4 regions of the Streptomyces sp. 1222.5 genome follow, and region 1 is predicted to be linked to each of the others. Evidence: riboswitches for the same ligand, from Rfam matches in the RefSeq annotation. Region 1 holds a riboswitch; each other region holds the start of a gene.

The links. Region 1 has a riboswitch for thiamine pyrophosphate ahead of BLW57_RS01980 (purine-cytosine permease family protein). Riboswitches for the same ligand answer to the same signal wherever they lie in the genome.
Region 2: another riboswitch for thiamine pyrophosphate. It lies ahead of BLW57_RS12060 (thiamine ABC transporter substrate-binding protein); the one in region 1 lies ahead of BLW57_RS01980 (purine-cytosine permease family protein).
Region 3: another riboswitch for thiamine pyrophosphate. It lies ahead of thiC (phosphomethylpyrimidine synthase ThiC); the one in region 1 lies ahead of BLW57_RS01980 (purine-cytosine permease family protein).
Region 4: another riboswitch for thiamine pyrophosphate. It lies ahead of thiO (glycine oxidase ThiO); the one in region 1 lies ahead of BLW57_RS01980 (purine-cytosine permease family protein).

Annotation. Positions count from the first base shown of each region.
Region 1 is NZ_FNSZ01000001.1:394,318-399,413, forward strand. It holds gene BLW57_RS01960 (AfsR/SARP family transcriptional regulator) at 1-237, opposite strand, end outside; partial or broken gene BLW57_RS42065 (hypothetical protein) at 607-801, shown strand; gene BLW57_RS01970 (AfsR/SARP family transcriptional regulator) at 717-1,163, opposite strand; gene BLW57_RS01975 (hypothetical protein) at 1,478-1,957, shown strand; TPP riboswitch at 2,231-2,326, shown strand; gene BLW57_RS01980 (purine-cytosine permease family protein) at 2,316-3,716, shown strand; gene BLW57_RS01985 (dihydrofolate reductase family protein) at 3,793-4,356, opposite strand; gene BLW57_RS01990 (SCO7613 C-terminal domain-containing membrane protein) at 4,533-5,096, shown strand, end outside.
Region 2 is NZ_FNSZ01000001.1:2,722,453-2,727,548, reverse strand. It holds gene BLW57_RS12070 (hypothetical protein) at 846-1,031, opposite strand; gene rlmN (dual-specificity RNA methyltransferase RlmN) at 1,239-2,345, shown strand; TPP riboswitch at 2,369-2,476, shown strand; gene BLW57_RS12060 (thiamine ABC transporter substrate-binding protein) at 2,558-3,631, shown strand; gene BLW57_RS12055 (ABC transporter permease) at 3,670-5,096, shown strand, end outside.
Region 3 is NZ_FNSZ01000001.1:4,519,046-4,524,141, reverse strand. It holds gene BLW57_RS20250 (hypothetical protein) at 1-152, shown strand, start outside; gene BLW57_RS20245 (VWA domain-containing protein) at 255-1,646, opposite strand; gene thiC (phosphomethylpyrimidine synthase ThiC) at 1,744-3,528, opposite strand; TPP riboswitch at 3,521-3,694, opposite strand; gene BLW57_RS20235 (YibE/F family protein) at 3,775-5,096, shown strand, end outside.
Region 4 is NZ_FNSZ01000001.1:6,246,160-6,251,255, reverse strand. It holds gene BLW57_RS28240 (NAD(P)/FAD-dependent oxidoreductase) at 1-1,163, opposite strand, end outside; gene BLW57_RS28235 (avidin-fold protein) at 1,196-1,546, opposite strand; TPP riboswitch at 1,600-1,711, shown strand; gene thiO (glycine oxidase ThiO) at 1,709-2,890, shown strand; gene thiS (sulfur carrier protein ThiS) at 2,887-3,099, shown strand; partial or broken gene BLW57_RS28220 (thiazole synthase) at 3,104-3,895, shown strand; gene pknB (Stk1 family PASTA domain-containing Ser/Thr kinase) at 3,987-5,096, shown strand, end outside.

The sequences.
Region 1 (5,096 bases):
GTGCTCCGTCAGCAAGGGCCGCAGGACGGCGGGCACTTCCTCGGACTTCCCCTGTCCCAGCAGGGCGTGGGCCCAGGCGAGCGCCGTCTCCAGACGCTCCTGTGTCCAGGCGGTACGCGTGCGCTCCGCCCACGCCCCCGGCAGCCCCGCCAACGGCACTCCGCGCCACAGTCGCAGCGCCTCTCCGAGGAGTCGGATGCGGCGTTGGTCGGGCAGATGCGGCTCGCGCGCCCGCACGACGAGCGAGCGGAGACGTCCTCTCCCCGGATGAGGCACTCGCGCTGCTGCGCTCCCTGATCGGACCGCGCGTCGATACGGACCGCGCGGCGGCCACCGCCCTGGCGGAACAGTGCGGGCGCCCCTGGTGGAGGAACTGCGGGACGAACGGCGGCGCCTGGACCTGCTCGACTCCGGAGACGGAGATCCTCCTGGAGTTGTGGCAGGAGCGCGGCGTGCCCGTGGAGCTCACCACCGAGGACACGCCTCTACATCGACCCTCACCCGAGCCAGGAACACGGCGACTCCAACAGCGACGCCACCACCTGGAAAGTCGGCGTCTGGCCTGGCGTTGGTGCTCAGCGGCCTCGTCGTGACTTTCCTGGGGCAGCAGTCGTCTCCGGAGTCGCGGGCATCGGCAAGACCGCGCTGGCGGTGCGCTGGGCCCACCAGATGCGTGACTCCTTCCCCGACGGACAGCTCTACGTCGATCTCCGGGGCTACGACCCGGACGAACCGGTCTCCGCCGCCCAGGCCCTCTCGGGCTTCCTCTCCGCCCTGGGTGTGCCCGGCCCGGAGATACCGTAACGGAGCAAGTCGACGGCGTGTAGGTCCGCCTCCAGGACGTATCCGCCGGAGGTGCGTGCGATGCGAAGCGGCGTACCGGGTACGGCTGCCCCGTCACCGCCTGCCGTGGGCGCCACGCCGTCCGTGGATGCCGCGCCGTCGAACAGCCGCCTCAGACGGCTGATGTGGGAGTAGAGGGCCGAGCGGGCGCCGTCGGGCGCGGCGGTGTCCCAGACCCGGTCCACCAGCGTGCTCGCGGGGACCGGTCGGCCGGTGTCGGCCGCCAGCGCCGCGAGGACCGCTCGGCGACGCGGCTCCCCGATGTCGACCGCGCGCCCCGTGACGCGCAGTTCCAAGGGTCCGAGCAGGTGCAGGTTCATCGCGCCTCACGCGGGAGGGAGGAGGGAACGGGCTTCACGCGGTGGGGTGTTCGTCCGCCGGGCAGGGCCGGCATGCCCTCAGTCCTCCGTCGTTCGCTCCGGGGCCGCCGGCCGGGCAGCCGTCACAAGGTTTCCGCAAGGTTCACCGTAGATCCTCACCTCACATGCCGTCAGGCGGATCGCGGCAAGCACCGCGTGCAGGGGGAACACCGACGTCCGCTCCCGGAGCCTTCCCGGGAGCGGCGTGTCCGCCCGCCCCGCCGGCAGTCGCGTCAGACGTGACCAACCCGACGCAACAAGAGAATGGAATTGTCATGCGCAAGATAATGTCCCGAGCCAACCGGACGGCCGTCGCCGTCGTCGCGACCGCCTTCATGGCGTCCGGAGCGGTCGTCGCGGGGGCGACGACCGCCTCCGCGGACGGCTGTGTGGGTCCCCTGTGCGGCGCGGTGAAGAACCGGACCGGCGAGACGATGCACTACACGATGAGTCTCGGCGAGGGCCCGCACTACTGCGACGTGTGGAACTGGGGCGGCGGCACCGGGAGCGAGTTCAAGCACGCGAAGTGCAAGCAGGAGTCGTTCGGCAACGGAACGCGGGGCGGCAACGGCACCGGCAAGGACGTCGACGCCTTCACGTTCGCCACGCACGGCTACCACGAGCGGTTCTCGCGGGTCGGCACCTGGCACTGGCGGGCCAAGGGGGTCTGGACGAAGATCCGCAGCGGGGAGATCGGCGACTGCGGCATCGGCGACCACAACGAGGTCTGGTGCACCGTACTCGTGCAGGCCTGAGGGGAGCCGCTGGTAGTCGGGCATTCCCAGGAAGGCGGCGGCACGCGTGTGCCGCCGCCTTCCGGCGGGACCGGCCTCCGCGGCCCGCGCCCACCCCACGACGGCGCCGACGCGTCGAGGCATCTCACGCGGCGAGCCCCCTTACGGAGTGTCAACGGCCGACTACGCACGCGCACGCATCGGGCAGTCGGCCGACGGGCGCCGCACGCTTCCGGCCGGCCCTCCCCTCCCCCGACCTGAACCGGTCACCGGACCGGGCTATTCTGGCCGGCATACCTGGACACGGGGTGCCCCTGCACGGGGGCTGAGATCACACCCGTTGAACCTGAACCAGTTAGGACTGGCGGAGGGATGTCGTATGTCGTTGCCGTATGCCCATGAAGAGACGGCCGTCGCCGAGTCGCGGGGTGTCTTCGACGGCCGGATGCCGACCGCCCCCGGAGATCTGCGAGTGGAGGCGCGCGGCATCGCGCCGGTGCCCGAGGACGCTCGCTACGGCAGCCCCCGCCGGCTGTTCACCGTGTGGTTCGCCCCCAATCTGACGATGACCGGCGTCTTCACCGGTACGGTCGGCGCGGCCCTCGGACTGGACTTCGCCACCGCGCTGCTCGCCGTGGTGCTCGGCACCGTGCTCGGCGCGGTGCCCACGGCCTACCTGGGAACCTGGGGCAGCCGGACCGGGGCGGGCCAACTCCCGCTGGCGAGGCTGGCCTTCGGACGGGCCGTGGCTCTGCCGGGCACCCTGCAGTGGCTGTCCTCCATCGCCTGGGACGCCCTGATAGGCCTGTTCGGGGGCGACGCGCTGGCCCAGCTGTTCGGCTGGCCGTTCTGGCTGGGCGTCCTGGTGATGCTCATGGCCCAAGGGGCGCTCGGCGTGATCGGGTACGAGGCGATCCACCGCCTGCAGACGGTGATGACCTTCGCGCTCGCCGCCTCGCTCGTCGCGTTGGCGGTGAAGCTCGTGCACGGCACCCAGCCCGCGACGGCCGCGACCGTGCACGGCGCCGACCAGGCGGGAGCGTTCGTGCTGACCTGCACCATCGCCTTGAGTCTCGCGCTCTCGTGGGCCCCGTACGCCAGTGACTTCAGCCGCTACCTGCCCCGCACGGCGTCGCGTTCCAGCATGTTCTGGTGCACCCTGCTCGGTGTCAGCGTGTCCTTCGTCGCCGTGCAGGCGCTCGGTCTGTGGGGCGCCGCTGAGTTCACCGACCAGACCGCCCGCGGTGTCGACCATCTGCTCGGCGGCGGCGCGCTCGGCGCGTTCGGACTCCTCGCGGTCGCCGTCGCGGCCCTGTGCAGCAACGCCATGAACGACTACAGCGGGTCGCTGGCGCTGCAGACGATCGGAGTGCGGCTTCCGCGGCCGGTCGCCGCCGCGCTCGCCGCGGCGCTCGGCTTCCCGCTCGTGCTGTGGATGCACGCCGCTGACACCACTGCCCGCTTCCAGAACGTGCTGTTGTTCGTCGGCTACTGGATCCCCGCGTTCGTCGCGATCGTGATCGTCGACTGGGTGGCCCGCGCACGGGCGCGCGGCGACCGCCCGGTCGACCTGGCGGAGGAGGAAGCCGCGCCGCAGCCGTGGTGGCCCGCCGTCACCGCGTTCGTCGTCGGTTTCGCCGTGGCGGTGCCGTTCATGAGCACCAGCCTGTACGTGGGTCCGGTCGCCCAGGCCCTGCACAGCGCCGACCTCGCCTACCCCGTCGCGTTCCTCGCGGCGCTGCTCGTCTATGCGCCGTTGCGGGTACGACGCCGGTCCTGACCCGCGCCCGCTCCTCCTGGGGGAGTTGCCTGCCCCTGCTGGGCGGATCGTGTGCGGTGGCGTTCCGGGACTCGGCTCAGCGCGTCACTCGGTGGCGGAGGTAGACGACTCGCGAACTGAAGGTGCGGGTCTCGACGAGTTCGAGATCCACGCGGCGCTCGTGCCGGGGGAAGAACGGGATGCCACCGCCGAGGAGCACCGGGTAGACCAGCGTCCGGTACTCGTCGATCAGATCCAGCGCGGCCGCCTCGGCGGCGAGGGCGGCGCCGCCGATCGCGATGTCGCCCTCCCCCGGCTCGGCGCGCAACCGCTCGATCTCCTGCGTCAAGCCGCCGGAAGCGAGCCGGGCATGGCCCTCGACCTCCGACAGCCTGGTGGAGAACACCACTTTGGGGAGCTGCTTCCAGAGCGCCGCCCATTCGAGCTTCGAGTCGTCGAGCGACGGGTCCTGATCGGCGGTCTCCCAGTACAGCATCGTCTCGTACAACCGTCGTCCCAGGAGGTGGACGCCGACGTCTCGTACCCTGTCGATCCAGGAGCGAAAGATCTCCTCGTCGGGCACCGTCCACTCGACGCTGCCGTCCGGTCCCACGATGTAGCCGTCGAGCGAGACGCTCATCGAATAGGTCACTCTGCGCATCGGAAGGCCTCCTCGGCAACGGTTCGAGAGTACGACCGCCCAATGCCGTACGCTTGTTGCGGCTCGCGACAGCCCCTCCCGATGTCGCCACTCCACGGGCATTCGCCCCGTACCTGAGTACGTTCTGAGTAGGCGCGCTCATGTGGTACGACGTGGTGCGGGACACACTCCGAACCATGACACATGTTCCGCCACCGGCCGAGGAGCTGCGGCTCATCGACACCGAGCTGTGGCAACTGGACGCTCGTCGGGCCCAGTTGCTGGCGCGCCGCGCCTGGCTGGTCGCCCATCTGCCCTCGCTGTCACAACCAAGTCCGGTGCCGCCCACGGCCTTGCCCGCACCGCACGGCCCCGAGGCCACCGCGCCGCGCGTGCAGAATGTGCTGCTGCTCCTGGGCGGCCTGCTGCTGACCATCGCGGCGGTCGCGTTCACGCTGGTCAGCTGGGGCCATCTGGAGATCGCCGGACGCTCGCTCGTGCTGGGCGCGGTCACGGTGGCCGCCCTGGCCGCCCCGCTGCCGCTGCTGGGTCGCGGTCTGCGTTCGACGGCCGAGGCGGTCGCGGGGCTGGCGCTGGCACTCACGGTGCTCGACGCCTACGCGCTGCACGCGGTCGCCCTCACCGGCGTGGACGCCACGGGGTACGCCACCGGGGCGTCGGCGGTGCTGGCGGCCGTGTGGACGGGGTACGGACGCGTGCCGCGTACGAGCACGCTGCGGCTGCCGCTTCCGGCCGCCCTC
Region 2 (5,096 bases), 2.3 Mb from region 1:
CTGACATCCACGGCTGACATCAACGACGGCGGACGGGTACGTACACCAGCACCTCTGTCCGGCAGCCGTGCCCATCGATTGCAGCAGCCGGAGGGGGTTCGGATCGAACTCCTAAAGCGGGGGCTTCCTGGCAACCAGCGGCCGTGGCCAGCTAGCGCAGGCCACGAGTGCGCTGCCGTCCTCGGTGAGGAAGAGCAGGGTGAACCGTGTCCGATTGTCAGGATCGATCAGCGCTGTGCGCACAGGCCGGCCATATTCCCTGATGAGCTGCACTGCTCGCTCCAGGCCAGGAGGTTCGAATCCGCGCATCCGCATGCGCTGAAGTCGGCGACTGAAGACGCCAGCATGCGCACCAGTGGGTTGTACCCGCTCCTCCACCGAGTAGGGGGCGCCACTGCGGAGGGCGGCCAGAGCTATCACGGACGCCTCGTCATCACCGATCAACAGCGATTCCGGCACATGCCGTTCCATGGTCACCCCGTTTGGATCGTGCGGTACAGCAGCCAGGTACCGCAACCCTAGTAACCGCCCCCGCACGGTAGCGTCCCTCCGGGCCCGCCCAGCGGCCGGTATGCCCCCCGCCGACCGATCGCGCTGGAGCTACTGCTCGATCACGTCGTCCCCGTAGGCGGTGCGGATGCCGGCTGATCAGAAGGTGGCCGTGCCCTTCCCGTGCCCGTTCAGCTGGGAAACAGCGGGGAGCAGCGGTCACTGGCGGACAACGCTCATGAGAACGGCCCCTGACCGGGTTACCTGGTCAGGGGCCGTTTCACCTGGCGGTGGGTGTGGGATTTGAACCCACGGTGACTCGCGCCACGACGGTCTTCAAGATCGCGTCCATTGGGTCATGAGTAGAAGTTCGCCCAGTACTCCTCGTGGCTCTTGGTGAAGTCGGCCGGACGTTCCCGTCGCAGCACCTCGTAGCGTGCGACGTAGGCGTCGAGGGCTTCATGCAGAGAGCAGCCGAGGTGATCACGTAGCGTCTTCAGCCCGATGATGATCCGCCCAGCGACGATCATGTCGTCGGCCACGCCTGCATCCGTCTCGCTGTTGCCAGGACCCATAGGGTGATCACACCCCACCTCCACAGCCAGGTCAACGCGTTATCCCGCGCTGTTTCTGGGCCGTCTCTGGGCCGTCCGAGGGGGATCAGCGGCGACAGACGACGACCGCCAGCGACAGGTGTCCAGCCCGACACCCGCAGGTCACCCAATTGGATCTGCGACACTGGTACAGCCATGCCTAAGCCCGGAGAACTCATCTTTGTCGCGCCGCGCGGAGCCAAGAAGCCGCCGCGGCATCTCGCCGACCTCTCGCCCGCCGAGCGCAAGGACGCGGTGGCCGAGATCGGGGAGAAGCCGTTCCGTGCCAAGCAGCTCTCGCAGCACTACTTCGCGCGGTACGCGCACGACCCCGAGCAGTGGACCGACATCCCCGCCGGGGCGCGCGGCAGGCTGCAGGAGGCGCTGTTCCCGGAGCTGATGACCGTCGTACGGCATCTGTCGACCGACCAGGGGACCACGCGCAAGACGCTGTGGCGGCTGTTCGACGGGACGCTCGTGGAGTCCGTGCTGATGCGGTACCCGGACCGGGTCACCATGTGCATCAGCTCGCAGGCCGGGTGCGGGATGAACTGCCCGTTCTGCGCCACCGGCCAGGCCGGCCTCGACCGGAACCTGTCCACCGCCGAGATCGTCCACCAGATCGTGGACGGCATGCGGGCGCTGCGCGACGGCGAGGTGCCCGGCGGTCCGGCGCGGCTGTCCAACATCGTCTTCATGGGGATGGGCGAGCCGCTCGCCAACTACAAGCGGGTCGTGGGCGCCATCCGCGCGCTGACCGATCCGGCCCCGGACGGGCTCGGTCTGTCCCAGCGCGGTATCACCGTCTCCACCGTCGGGCTGGTGCCGGCCATCCACCGGTTCGCCGACGAGGGCTTCAAGTGCCGGCTCGCGATCTCCCTGCACGCCCCCGACGACGAGCTGCGCGACACCCTCGTCCCCGTGAACACGCGGTGGAAGGTGCGCGAGGTGCTGGACGCCGGGTTCGACTACGTCGAGAAGAGCGGCCGCCGGCTGTCGATCGAGTACGCGCTGATCCGGGACATCAACGACCAGGCCTGGCGCGGCGACCGGCTCGGCCGGCTGCTCAAGGGCAAGCCGGTGCACGTCAACCTGATCCCGCTCAACCCGACTCCCGGTTCCAAGTGGACCGCCTCCCGGCCGGAGGACGAGAAGGCGTTCGTCGAGGCCATCGCCGCGCACGGCGTACCCGTCACGGTCCGGGACACCCGTGGCCAGGAGATCGACGGAGCCTGCGGTCAGCTCGCCGCGACCGAGCGGTAATCTGGCCACGTTCCGACAACCTCATATTCCGACAGGGGAGCGCCACAGCGCTGAGAGTGCGGCAACCGGGCCGCAGACCCTCTGAACCTCGCCCAGGTCATTCTGGGTAGGAAGTTCGGTCTTTCACTCAAGCTGTTGCGCCCTGCCCGGGCCCCCTCGCGGGACCCGGGCGGGGCCGCGTCTCTTCCTGGCCAACCCCAGGAGGACATCCAGTGCACAACAAGACCTTGGTGGCCGTGGCGGTCGGGCTCGGCCTGATCAGCCTGTCCGCGTGCGGTTCCGGCGAGAGCAAGGCGTCCGGTGACAGCAGGACCGTTACCCTGGTCAGCCACGACTCGTGGGCCGTCTCCAAGAAGGTGCAACGGGACTTCGAGAAGCAGTCCGGCTACAAGCTCAGGATCCTCGAGGACGGCGACGCCGGCCAGGCCGTCAACAAGGCCATCCTGACCAAGGACCATCCGCAGGGCGACGTCTTCTTCGGCGTCGACAACACCCTGCTCTCCCGCGCCCTCGACAACGGGCTGTTCCAGCCCTACACGGCCAAGGGCCTCGACAAGGTCGGCGCCCCGTACCAGCTGGACAAGGACAAGCACCGGGTCACGCCCGTCGACTACGGCGACATCTGCGTCAACTACGACAAGGCCTGGTTCAGCAAGCACAAGCTGGCCCCGCCGCGGACCTTCGCGGACCTCGCCGAGCCCGCGTACAAGAACCTCCTCGTCACCGAGAACGCGGCCACCTCCTCGCCCGGCCTCGGCTTCCTGCTCGGCAGCGCCGCCGAGTACGGCGACCAGGGCTGGCAGGACTACTGGAAGAAGCTCAAGGCCAACGGCGTCAAGGTGGTCGACGGCTGGGAGCAGGCCTACTCCCAGGAGTTCTCCGGCTCCACCGGAGGCAGGAAGGCCGGCGGTGACCGCCCGCTCGTGGTCTCGTACGCCTCCTCGCCGCCCGCCGAGGTGATCTACGCCAAGAAGCGGCCCGGCACCGCCCCGACCGGAGTCGCCACCGGCACCTGCTTCCGGCAGATCGAGTTCGCCGGGCTGCTCGACAACGCGCGGAACACCAAGGGCGGCAAGGCGTTCATCGACTTCCTGGTCTCCAAGGAGTTCCAGGAGGACATGCCGCTGAACATGTACGTCTACCCGGTGGTGCGGGGAGCCGGGGTGCCCACCGAGTTCACCGAGTACGGCCCGGCCGCCGAGCACCCCGAGACCATGGCGCCCGGGAAGATCGCCGCCAACCGCGACCAGTGGGTCAAGTCGTGGACGTCGCTCGTACTGAGGTAGCCGTGTCCCGGCGGGGGAGCGCGGCGCGGCTCGGCCTGATGGCCCTGCCCGTCGCGTTCTTCGCGCTGTTCTTCGCCTGGCCCGTGGCCGCGATCGTCACGCGCGGGCTGAAGGCGGACGGCGCCTGGCGATTCGGGCGGATCGTGGACGTGGTCACCCAGCCGGACATCCGGCACGTGCTGTGGTTCACCACCTGGCAGGCGCTCGCCTCCACCGCGCTCACCCTGCTGCTCGCGCTGCCCGCCGCCCATGTCTTCGCCCGCCTCGACTTCCCGGGCAAACAGCTGCTGCGGGCCGTCGTCACGGTTCCGTTCGTGCTGCCCACCGTCGTCGTCGGCAGCGCCTTCCTGGCGCTGGTCGGCCACAACGGGCTGCTGGACGAGCTGTGGGGGGTACGGCTGGACACCACGGTGTGGGCGATCCTGCTGGCCCACGTCTTCTTCAACTACGCGGTCGTCGTCCGCACGGTCGGCGGGCTCTGGTCCCAGCTCGACCCCCGCCAGGAGGAGGCCGCCCGGATGCTGGGCGCCTCACCGCTCACGGCCTGGCGCAAGGTCACCCTGCCCGCGCTCGCGCCCGCCGTGGCCGCCGCCGCCCTGATGGTGTTCCTGTTCACCTTCACCTCCTTCGGGGTCGTGCAGATCCTCGGCGGACCGGCCTTCTCCACCCTCGAAGTGGAGATCTACCGGCAGACCTCCGAGGTCTTCGACCTGTCCACGGCCGCCGTCCTCACCCTCGTCCAGTTCGCCGCGGTCGGCGCGATCCTCGCCGTGCACGCCTGGACCGTACGGCGGCGCGAGACCGCCCTGCGGCTCGTCGACCCGAAGACGACCGTCCGCCGGCCGCGCGGGTTCGGGCAGTGGGCGCTGCTCGCCGGGGTCCTCGCCACCGTCGCGGTGCTGCTGCTCCTGCCGCTCGCCGTACTCGTCCGGCGTTCCCTCGACGGCTGGGGCCTCGGCTACTACCGGGCCCTGACCGATTCCGACGGCGGTACGTTCCTGGTGGCGCCCGTGCAGGCCGTGTGGACCTCGCTCGAGTACGCCCTCGCCGCCACCGCCATCGCCGTGGTGATCGGAGGTCTCGCCGCCGCCGCGCTGGCCCGCCGGGACGCGGGACGGCTGGTACGGGGTTTCGACGCGCTGCTGATGCTGCCGCTCGGCGTGTCCGCCGTGACCGTCGGCTTCGGCTTCCTGATCGCGCTCGACAAGCCGCCGCTGGATCTGCGCCAGTCCTGGATCCTGGTGCCGCTGGCCCAGGCGCTGGTGGGCGCCCCCTTCGTCGTACGGACCATGCTGCCCGTGCTGCGCGCGGTGGACGGGCGGCTGCGGGAGGCGGCGGCCGTGCTCGGCGCGTCCCCCTGGCGGGCGTGGCGTGAGGTGGACCTGCCGATGGTGCGGCGGGCGCTGCTGGTCGCGGCCGGCTTCGCGTTCGCGGTGTCCCTCGGCGAGTTCGGCGCGACCGTGTT
Region 3 (5,096 bases), 4.1 Mb from region 1:
CGCCCACCCCGACCGGACGCATGCCGCGCCTGGGCTACGACCGTCCCGGCTTCACCAGCCCCGACGACGGCACCGCCTCCGGCCGCCCGAGCTTCACCAGCCCCGACTACACGAGCCCGGACTTCGGCGGCCCCGAGCACCAGCCGGAGTGACGACGCCCGCGCCGGCCGGGAGCCCACCGGGACCCGGCCGTGCCGTGCGCGGCCGAGCCCGCTCCGGACTCCGGCGGCCCCAGCCGGCTCGGCAGCACCGGCTCAGAGGATGCCGGCCTGACGGGCGGCGGTGATCCAGGAGGGGAACTCGGACAGCAGCCGGTCGTACAGTTCCGGGTCGGGGACCTTCTCGATGTCGTCCACGGCGAAGAACCCGACGTTGTCGACCCGGCGGCCCGGCATGGTGTCGAAGCGCTCCAGCACGCCGTAGTTGGACCGCCCCAGGCCCACGAACTGCCAGAAGACCGGTTCCTCCACCGCTTCCCGCAGCTCCCGCTCGATCTCGGCGTTGCGGTAGACGCCTCCGTCGGAGAAGAACAGCACGAGGGTGGGGGCGGCGGCCGGGCTCTCCCGGACGTACTGCCGAACCTGGGCGATCACCTTCTGTTCCTCGTTCTGGATACCGACCGCCCGCATGTCCACCTGCCCCGGCTCCAGCCCCTTCCTGGGCTTCTTGTTCCGGCGGAAGACGCTCAGCTCACCGACGCGGACATGGAGCCGCAGCCAGTCGGGAAGCTCACCGATGTGCAGATCGGGCAGCCGGGCCGGATGCGAGGCGAACGTCCAGGCCTGCATCTCCCCGTCGTCGTCGAGCTGGGCGGCGACCGCGGCCATGCGCTCCACCACGTCGGCCACCACACCCTTCGCGTACAGGGGGGACATGGAGCCGGAGGCGTCGAGCACCAGAACGACCCGTGCGGTGACACCGGCGGCACCGTGCTTGGTCAGGCTGACCGCCACCTGTTCCTTGCGCAACGAGAGCCGCTTGCGCATGTCCACGGGCAGCCGGTCCTCCGGTTTGCCGAGGGCCGGGCCCCCCGCCGGTACGGACGGGGCGGGCGGTGTCACCGGCGGCGCGGCGGGGACGGTCGCGGTCGTCGGGGCCGTCGGGGCGTCGTCCACGGTGATGCCGAAGTCGGTCGCCAGACCGGCGAGCCCGGAGTCGTATCCCTGACCGACCGCACGGAACTTCCACCGCCCCTCGCGCAGATACAGCTCGCCACCGATGAACGCCGTCTCCGTCGTGGCCTCCATGTCGAAACGGGCCAGCTCTTCCCCCGTCCCCGAGTCGAGAACTCTCAGGGTCAGTTGGCGCATCTGGCCGAACGTCCCCCCGTCCGCCGACGCGCACAGCACCACGCGTTCGACGGCCGGCTCCAGCGCCCGCAGATCCACCTCGACCGTGTCCGTCGTGACGCCCCGCCCCGGCCCTCCTGGCTGCTTTCCGAGGTGTCTGACGGCGCCGGACCCGTGCCGCGGCTGGTTGTAGAAGACGAAATCACCGTCGTCGCGAACGCGCCCCGCCCCTGTGAGCAACAGCGCCGAGGCATCGGCGTCGGGCACGCCCGGCCCTTCGGACCAGGCGAACTCGGCGCGCACCGCCGCGGAGCCGACGGGAAGGTTCGCGCCCTTGCTCATTGATCTCGCTGTCATGCCGCCAGTCTGCGGTGCGCGCAGGCCCAGGGGTACCTCCCCGACACCGCGGGGAGCGACAGCCCGGCCACACCCGGGCCGCCGCTCCCCGCACCGCTCAGTCGGCGATCGGCAGGTACACCCGGTTGCCCGCTGCCGCGAACTCCTTCGACTTCTGCGCCATGCCCTCCTCGATCTCGGCCTTGCTGCCGCCGTGTTCGCGGCGGATGTCCTGCGAGATCTTCATGCTGCAGAACTTGGGGCCGCACATGGAGCAGAAGTGGGCCGTCTTGGCGGGCTCCGCCGGGAGGGTCTCGTCGTGGAACTCCCGTGCCGTATCGGGGTCCAGGGCGAGGTTGAACTGGTCCTCCCACCGGAACTCGAAGCGTGCGTCGGACAGCGCGTCGTCCCACTCCTGCGCGCCCGGGTGGCCCTTCGCGAGATCGGCCGCGTGGGCGGCGATCTTGTAGGTGATGACACCGGTCTTGACGTCGTCCCGGTTGGGCAGGCCCAGGTGCTCCTTGGGCGTGACGTAGCAGAGCATCGCCGTGCCCCACCAGGCGATCATCGCGGCACCGATGCCGGAGGTGATGTGGTCGTACGCCGGCGCGACGTCCGTCGTCAGCGGGCCGAGCGTATAGAACGGAGCTTCATCGCAGATCTCCTGCTGAAGGTCGATGTTCTCCTTGATCTTGTGCATCGGGACGTGCCCCGGGCCCTCGATCATCGTCTGTACGTCGAAACGCCTGGCGATGCGGTTGAGTTCCCCGAGCGTGCGCAGCTCCGCGAACTGTGCCTCGTCGTTGGCGTCCGCGATGGAGCCGGGCCGCAGGCCGTCGCCCAACGAGTACGTGACGTCGTAGGCGGCGAGGATCTCGCACAGTTCCTCGAAGTTCTCGTACAGGAACGACTCCTTGTGGTGCGCCAGGCACCACGCGGCCATGATCGAACCGCCGCGGGAGACGATGCCGGTCTTGCGGTTGGCCGTCAGCGGTACATGCGCGAGCCGCACCCCGGCGTGGACGGTCATGTAGTCCACACCCTGTTCGGCCTGCTCGATGACGGTGTCCTTGTAGATCTCCCAGGTCAGTTCCTCGGCCCTGCCGTCGACCTTCTCCAGGGCCTGGTACAGCGGCACGGTGCCGATGGGCACGGGGGAGTTGCGCAGCACCCACTCGCGGGTGGTGTGGATGTTGCGCCCGGTGGAGAGGTCCATGACCGTGTCGGCGCCCCAGCGGGTCGCCCAGGTCATCTTCTCGACCTCCTCCTCGATGGAGGACGTCACGGCCGAGTTGCCGATGTTGGCGTTCACCTTCACCAGGAAGCGCTTACCGATGATCATCGGCTCGATCTCCGGGTGGTTGACGTTGGCCGGCAGCACGGCGCGGCCGGCTGCGATCTCCTCGCGGACGACCTCCGGAGACACGTTCTCCCGGATGGCCACGTACTCCATTTCCGGCGTGGTCTCCCCGCGGCGCGCGTACGCGAGCTGGGTCACCGCCTCACCGCGACGACCGCGGCGCGGCTGACGCGGACGCCCGGGGAAGACCGCGTCCAGGTTCCGCAACCCGCCGCGCGGCGAGGTGTGCTTGATGCCGTCGTCCTCGGGACGGACGGGACGGCCCGCGTACTCCTCGGTGTCGCCGCGGCCGACGATCCAGTTCTCCCGCAGCGGCGCCAAGCCCCTGCGGACGTCGGTTTCGACGAGCGGATCCGTGTACGGGCCGGATGTGTCGTACAGCGTGACCGACTGCCCGTTGGTGAGGTGCACCTGACGGACCGGCACCCGCATGTCGGGGCGCGAACCCTCGACGTACGCCTTGTGCCAGCCGATGGACTTCCCGGCCTCCTGGGTCTTCTCACCCTGAACGGAGGCAGGCGTGCGTGCGTCCTTGTTGGTCATGAGACCTACTCCCTACGCCGGCATTACCCGGTAACAGGTTCGGCGGTCGACGCAGCGGCTTCCGTCGGCCGATGCTTCCCGTGAGACGTCGTTCCACGTGAAACATCGCGAATACGGAGGTCAGCGCCCTCTCAGCCCGGTGCTCCGAGCTCCCGCGTGTGCAAAGGTGCCTCCACGCTAGCGTCATATGTGGCGCGGTGAACAGTGGGCCCCTGCCGTTCTTGCGATGATCTGGTGGTGACCAGGATGGAGCAGTACCCGTACCAGCCGCCCGAGCCGCGCCGCCCGGACAGCCCGGCAGCGGGCAGCCGACGAGGGGACGAGCGCGCCCACGGGCAGGAAGCGGGTGACGGGCACGGCCACCCTCACCACGGCCACGACGAGGCGCACACCCGCCCTCAGACGCTCGGTCACAGCCACAGCCATGGGCCCGCCGCGCCCGTCTCCCGGCATCTGCGCAAGGTCATCGCGGCGATCCTGGTGCCGTTCACCGCGGCGGTCCTCGTCGGCCTGGTGGTGCTGTGGCCCGGGGGAGCGCCGTCGCACAAGCGCACCGGCGTCGGCTTCGACCGGCAGACCCAGCAGGCCACGGTGACCCGGGTCGTCGAGGTGAGTTGCAAGTCGGTGAACGCCTCCGGTGGCACCCCGGCCGGCGACACCTCGACCGCCGAGGGCGGCGCCGGGGCACAGGAGACGGGCGGCACCTGCAAGAAGGCGACCATCCGTGTCGACACCGGGAAGGACGAGGGCCGTACGTTCACCGAGATCGTGCAGCCCGACCAGTCACGGCAGTTGCACCAGGGTGAGAAGGTCGTGGTCGCCTACGAGCCCGCGGCACCCAAGAACCTGCAGTACTCCGTGGCGGACGTGAACCGGAAGTTCCCGATGGCGCTGCTCGCCGGGATCTTCGCGATCGCGGTCGTCGTGGTGGGCCGGCTGCGCGGGGTCATGGCGCTGGTCGCGCTGGCCGTGAGTTTCATGGTGCTCACCTTCTTCATCCTGCCCGCGATCCTTCAGGGCTCGAATCCCCTGCTGGTGGCCGTCGTCGGGGCGAGCGCGATCATGCTCATCGCGCTCTACATGTGCCACGGGCTGTCGGCCCGGACGTCGGTCGCGGTGCTCGGCACCCTGGTCTCCCTCCTGCTGATCGGCGTCCTCGGCTCGGAGTTCATCGACTGGGCCGCCCTGACCGGCAACACGGACGACAACACCGGTCTGATCCATGGGCTCTACCCGTCGATCGACATGAGCGGCCTGCTGCTGGCCGGCGTCATCATCGGCTCGCTCGGCGTGCTGGACGACGTCACCGTGACGCAGACGTCGGCGGTCTGGGAACTGCACGAGGCCAATCCGGCGATGGGCTGGCGCGGGTTGTACCGGGCCGGCATCCGCATCGGCCGCGACCACATCGCATCCGTCGTCAACACCCTGGTCCTCGCCTACGCCGGTGCCGCGCTGCCGCTGCTGCTGCTGTTCTCCATCGCGCAGAGCAGCGTCGGGGCCGTGGCCAACAGCGAGCTGGTGGCCGAGGAGATCGTGCGCACCCTGGTGGGGTCGATCGGCCTGGT
Region 4 (5,096 bases), 5.9 Mb from region 1:
GCCTCGATCAGGCGGCGGCCCTGGGCCAGGTCGCGGGGCCGGCCCACCGCCAGCAGCGCCACCAGCCGGCCCTCGCGCAGCCAGCACACCGACCAGGCGGCGCCGGCCGGGTCGCCGCGCCACACCAGGCGGTCCGCCGCGGCGTGGTGCCCGGCGTACTGCACGAAGCGGCCGAACTGCTCGGACCAGAAGTACGGCACCGGGTCGTAGAGCGCCGGGGTCTCGCCGAGGATGTTCGCGGCGACCGTGCGGGGCCCCTGGAGGGCGTTGTCCCAGTGGTGGACGAGCAGCCGCTCGCCGTAGCGGGCGGAGGGGAAGGAGGCGCAGTCGCCGACCGCGTACACGTCCTCGGCCCCGGTGCGCAGGCGGGCGTCGGCGACGACCTCGCCGTGCGGCCCCAGCTCGATGCCGGAGCCGGCCAGCCAGCCGGTGGCCGGGCGGGCGCCGATGCCGACGACGACGGCGCCCGCGGGCAGCCGGGTGCCGTCGGTCAGCACCACCGCGCCCGGTTCGACGCGCTCCACGCGCGCGCCGGTGCGCAGTTCGGCCCCGCTGTCGGCGTACCAGGCGGCCATGGGCGCGGCCACCTCGGCGGGCAGGGCACCCGCGAGCGGCCGGTCGGCGGCCTCGACGACGGTCACCGCGCAGCCCGCCTCCCGGGCGGCCGTGGCGAACTCGGCGCCGATCCAGCCGGCGCCGACGACCACGATGTCGTGCTGCCGGAGCAGCACGGGCCGAAGCCGTTCGGCGTCGTCCAGGGTGCGCAGCAGGTGCACGCCGGGTACGCCCTCGGTGCCGGGCAGGGTGATGGGTTCGGCGCCGGTGGCCAGGACCAGGACGTCGTAGGGCACCGGGCCCGCCTCGGTGTCCAGCACGCGTGCGGCGGGGCGCAGGCCCTGCGCCTCGCAGCCGAGCCGAAGCTCGACGCCGAGGGATTCGAAGTCGACGTCGAAGGCGGAGCCCTCGGCCGTGCCGAGCAGCACGGCCTTGGACAGCGGCGGCCGGTCGTACGGCTGGTGCGGTTCGGCGCCGATGACGGTCACGGCTCCCTCGAAGCCCTGTTCCCGCAGGGCGACCGCGGTCTGCACCCCGGCCATGCCCGCGCCCACGACGACCACGCGCCGTTCCTGTGACGTGCCCTGTTGCGGTGTCTGCTCGCTCACCCGATCACCATAGACAACTGACGAAACGTCAGTCAGGGGGCGTGCTCGGTGACCTGCTCCACAACGCTCGTACCGCTGCCCGGAGCGGACTCCCACTCCCAGGTCTCCTCCAGCCGCAGCCGGCCGTCGGGCAGCTCCACGACGGTGGACACGCAGTGCCCGCAGGCCGTGGTCCCGTCGGTGCGCAGCTGCACGTACCGGAAGTCCAGCCGGTCGCCCTCGCGGGTCCCGACCAGATGGCCGCGCACGACCTCGCCGCCCGCGTACTCCGCCCAGACCTCGCCGTCCTTCTCGTGGTAGGCGAACCGGGTGCGGGTACCCACCTGACCTGGGGCCTGGTCCGCGACGGGGGCGAGGATCAGACCGTCGAGCGAGCGGTGCATGACGGAGGGCTCCCTTACGGGTGACGAGCGGGGCGGGCTAGGGTGGCCACCGTACAAGCACTCGCGGGAGCCCGGACGCACCGGGCTGAGAGGGAGGCTGGCGGCCTCCGACCGTACGAACCTGATCCGGGTCATGCCGGCGAAGGGAGGGGCTGGACGCCCATGTCGTCACGTACGTCCGACGTCCTCGTCATCGGGGGCGGGATCATCGGTCTGGTCACGGCCTGGCGCGCGGCGCAGCGCGGGCTCACCACGGCCGTGGTGGACCCCGAGCCCGGCGGCGGGGCCGCGCGGGTCGCTGCGGGGATGCTCGCCGCGGTCACGGAACTGCACTACGGCGAGGAGACGCTGCTCGCCCTGAACCTGGAGTCGGCGCGCCGCTATCCCGGCTTCGCGGCCGAGCTGTCCGAGCTGACCGGCCACGACCTGGGCTACCGCCGGTGCGGCACCCTCGCGGTCGCGCTGGACGCCGACGACCGCGCCCACCTGCGGGAACTGCACGCGCTCCAGCAGCGCTCGGGCCTGGAGTCGGAGTGGCTGTCGGGGCGCGACTGCCGGCGTCTCGAGCCGATGCTGGCGCCCGTGGTGCGCGGCGGACTGCGGGTCGACGGCGACCATCAGATCGACCCGCGGCGGCTGGCGACGGCCCTGGTGGCCGCGTGCGAGCACGCCGGGGTGGTCTTCCACCGCACCTGGGCCGAGCGGCTCGACGTCGTGCGCGAGCGGGCCGCCGGCGTCACCACGGCGGACGGCACCGAGCTGCGCGCGGAGCAGGTGGTGCTCGCCGGCGGAAGCATGAGCGGGCGCCTCGCGGGCGTGCCGGACGCGCTGCTGCCGCCGGTCCGTCCGGTGAAGGGGCAGGTGCTGCGGCTGGCCGTGCCCCGGCGGTTCGCGCCGTTCCTGAGCCGGACCGTGCGGGCCGTGGTCCGCGGCAGCCAGGTCTACCTGGTGCCGCGCGAGAACGGCGAGCTGGTCGTCGGCGCCACCACCGAGGAGCTGGGCTGGGACACGACGGTCACGGCGGGGGGCGTGTACGAGCTGCTGCGCGACGCCCACGAGCTGGTCCCGGGCATCACCGAGCTCCCGCTGACCGAGACCCGGGCCGGACTGCGGCCCGGCTCCCCCGACAACGCCCCGCTGCTCGGCCCGTCCGGCCTGGACGGACTGCTGCTGGCCACCGGGCACTACCGCAACGGCGTGCTGCTCACGCCGGTCACCGGGGACGTGCTGGCGCACGCGCTGGCCACCGGTGACCTCCCCGAGGAGGCCCGCCCGTTCACGCCCCAGCGTTTCACCGCCCCGCCGCCGGAGCGGCCCGCACGTCTCATGGAGCAGTCCGCATGACCCTCAGCCTCACCGTCTCCGTCAACGGGGAGCACCGCGAGATCGCCCCGGGCACCGCTCTCGACGCCCTCGTCCGCACCCTCACCGCGGCGCCCTCCGGGGTGGCCGCCGCCGTCAACGAGACGGTCGTGCCGCGCGGCCAGTGGGCGACCACCGCGCTCGCCGAGGGCGACCGCGTCGAAGTACTCACCGCAGTCCAGGGAGGCTGAACCGATGGCCGACGACCCCTTCGTCCTGGGCGGTGTGCACCTGGACTCCCGGCTGATCATGGGCACGGGCGGCGCGCCCAGTCTGGACGTGCTGGAGCGGGCGCTGACCGCCTCCGGCACCGGGCTGACCACGGTCGCGATGCGGCGGGTGGACCCGTCCGTGCACGGCTCGGTGCTGTCGGTGCTGGAGAAGCTGGGCATCCGCGTGCTGCCGAACACGGCGGGCTGTTTCACCGCCGGGGAGGCCGTGCTGACCGCGCGCCTCGCCCGGGAGGCACTGGGCACCGACCTGGTCAAGCTGGAGGTCATCGCCGACGAGCGGACCCTCCTGCCGGACCCGGTGGAGCTGCTGGACGCGGCGGAGACGCTGGTCGACGACGGTTTCACGGTGCTGCCGTACACGAACGACGATCCCGTGCTCGCGCGCAGGCTGGAGGACGTCGGCTGTGCCGCGGTGATGCCGCTGGGCTCCCCGATCGGATCGGGGCTCGGCATCCGCAATCCGCACAACTTCCAGCTCATCGTCGAGCGGGCGGGCGTACCGGTGATCCTGGACGCGGGCGCCGGTACGGCGTCCGACGTGGCGCTGGCGATGGAGCTGGGGTGCGCGGGCGTGATGCTCGCCTCCGCCGTGACGCGGGCGCAGGAGCCGGAGACGATGGCCGCGGCCATGCGGCACGCGGTCGAGGCCGGCCGGCTGGCCCGGCTGGCGGGGCGGATCCCGCGCCGCCACTTCGCCGAGGCGTCCTCCCCGGCCGAGGGGCGCGCGCAGCTGGACCCCGAGCGCCCCGCCTTCCCGTCACCCGACAGTCACAGCTCTGCTGCATTCCGTCCCCACAATGGCGCAACGGGTGGGAGCGCCGTTCGCCCCTCGTAGACTCCCCTGCGTGGATACGACCCTTCAGGACCCCCTCGTCGGGCAGGTGCTCGACGGCCGTTACCGCGTCGAGGCACGGATCGCGGCCGGCGGGATGGCCACGGTCTACCGGGCCCTGGACACCCGCCTGGACCGCGTCCTCGCGCTGAAGGTGATGCACCCGGCGCTCGCGACCGACGGCTCCTTCGTCGAGCGGTTCATCCGGGAGGCCAAGTCCGTCGCCCGGCTCGACCACCCCAACGTGGTGCAGGTCTTCGACCAGGGCACCGACGGGTCGTACGTGTACCTGGCGATGGAGTACATCGCCGGGTGCACCCTGCGGGACGTGCTGCGCGAGCGGGGGGCGGTGCAGCCGCGGGCCGCGCTGGACATCCTGGAGCCGGTGCTGGCCGCGCTCGGCGCCGCGCACCGGGCCGGGTTCGTCCACCGGGACATGAAGCCGGAGAACGTCCTGATAGGGGACGACGGCCGGGTCAAGGTCGCCGATTTCGGGCTGGTGCGCTCGGTGGACACCGTGACCAGCACGACCGGTGCCGTCCTCGGGACGGTGTCGTACCTCGCTCCGGAGCAGATAGAGCAGGGCACCGCCGATCCGCGGGTCGACGTGTACGCCTGCGGTGTCGTCCTCTACGAGATGCTGACCGGTGAGAAGCCGCACTCCGGCGACTCCCCCGCCCAGGTGCTCTACAAGCACCTGCACGACGACGTGCCGCCGCCCTCGGCGCTCGTGCCGGGACTGCCGTACGAACTGGACGGGCTGGTCGCCTCGGCCACCGCGCGCGACCCGGGCGTCCGCCCGCACGACGCCGTGGCGCTGCTCGCCCTGGCGCGCGGGGCCCGTCAGGGGCTGACCACGGAGCAGCTGGACCGGCTGCCGCCGCAGGCGCTGACCGCGGAGCACGACATCGCCGAGGACCGGACGAGCGTCATCCCGCGCTCGCTGACCGTGCCCCGGCCGCTGCCCGTGAACGAGGACCCGGCCGAGGACGGCGTCCACCGCACCACCCTGCTGCAGTCCCCGCCGCCCGAGCCGCCCCGCGGTCCTTCGGCGCGGCGCCCCCGGCGCGGGCTGCTGGCGGTGCTCGTGGCCGTGCTGCTGGTCTTCGGCGTGGGCGCCGGC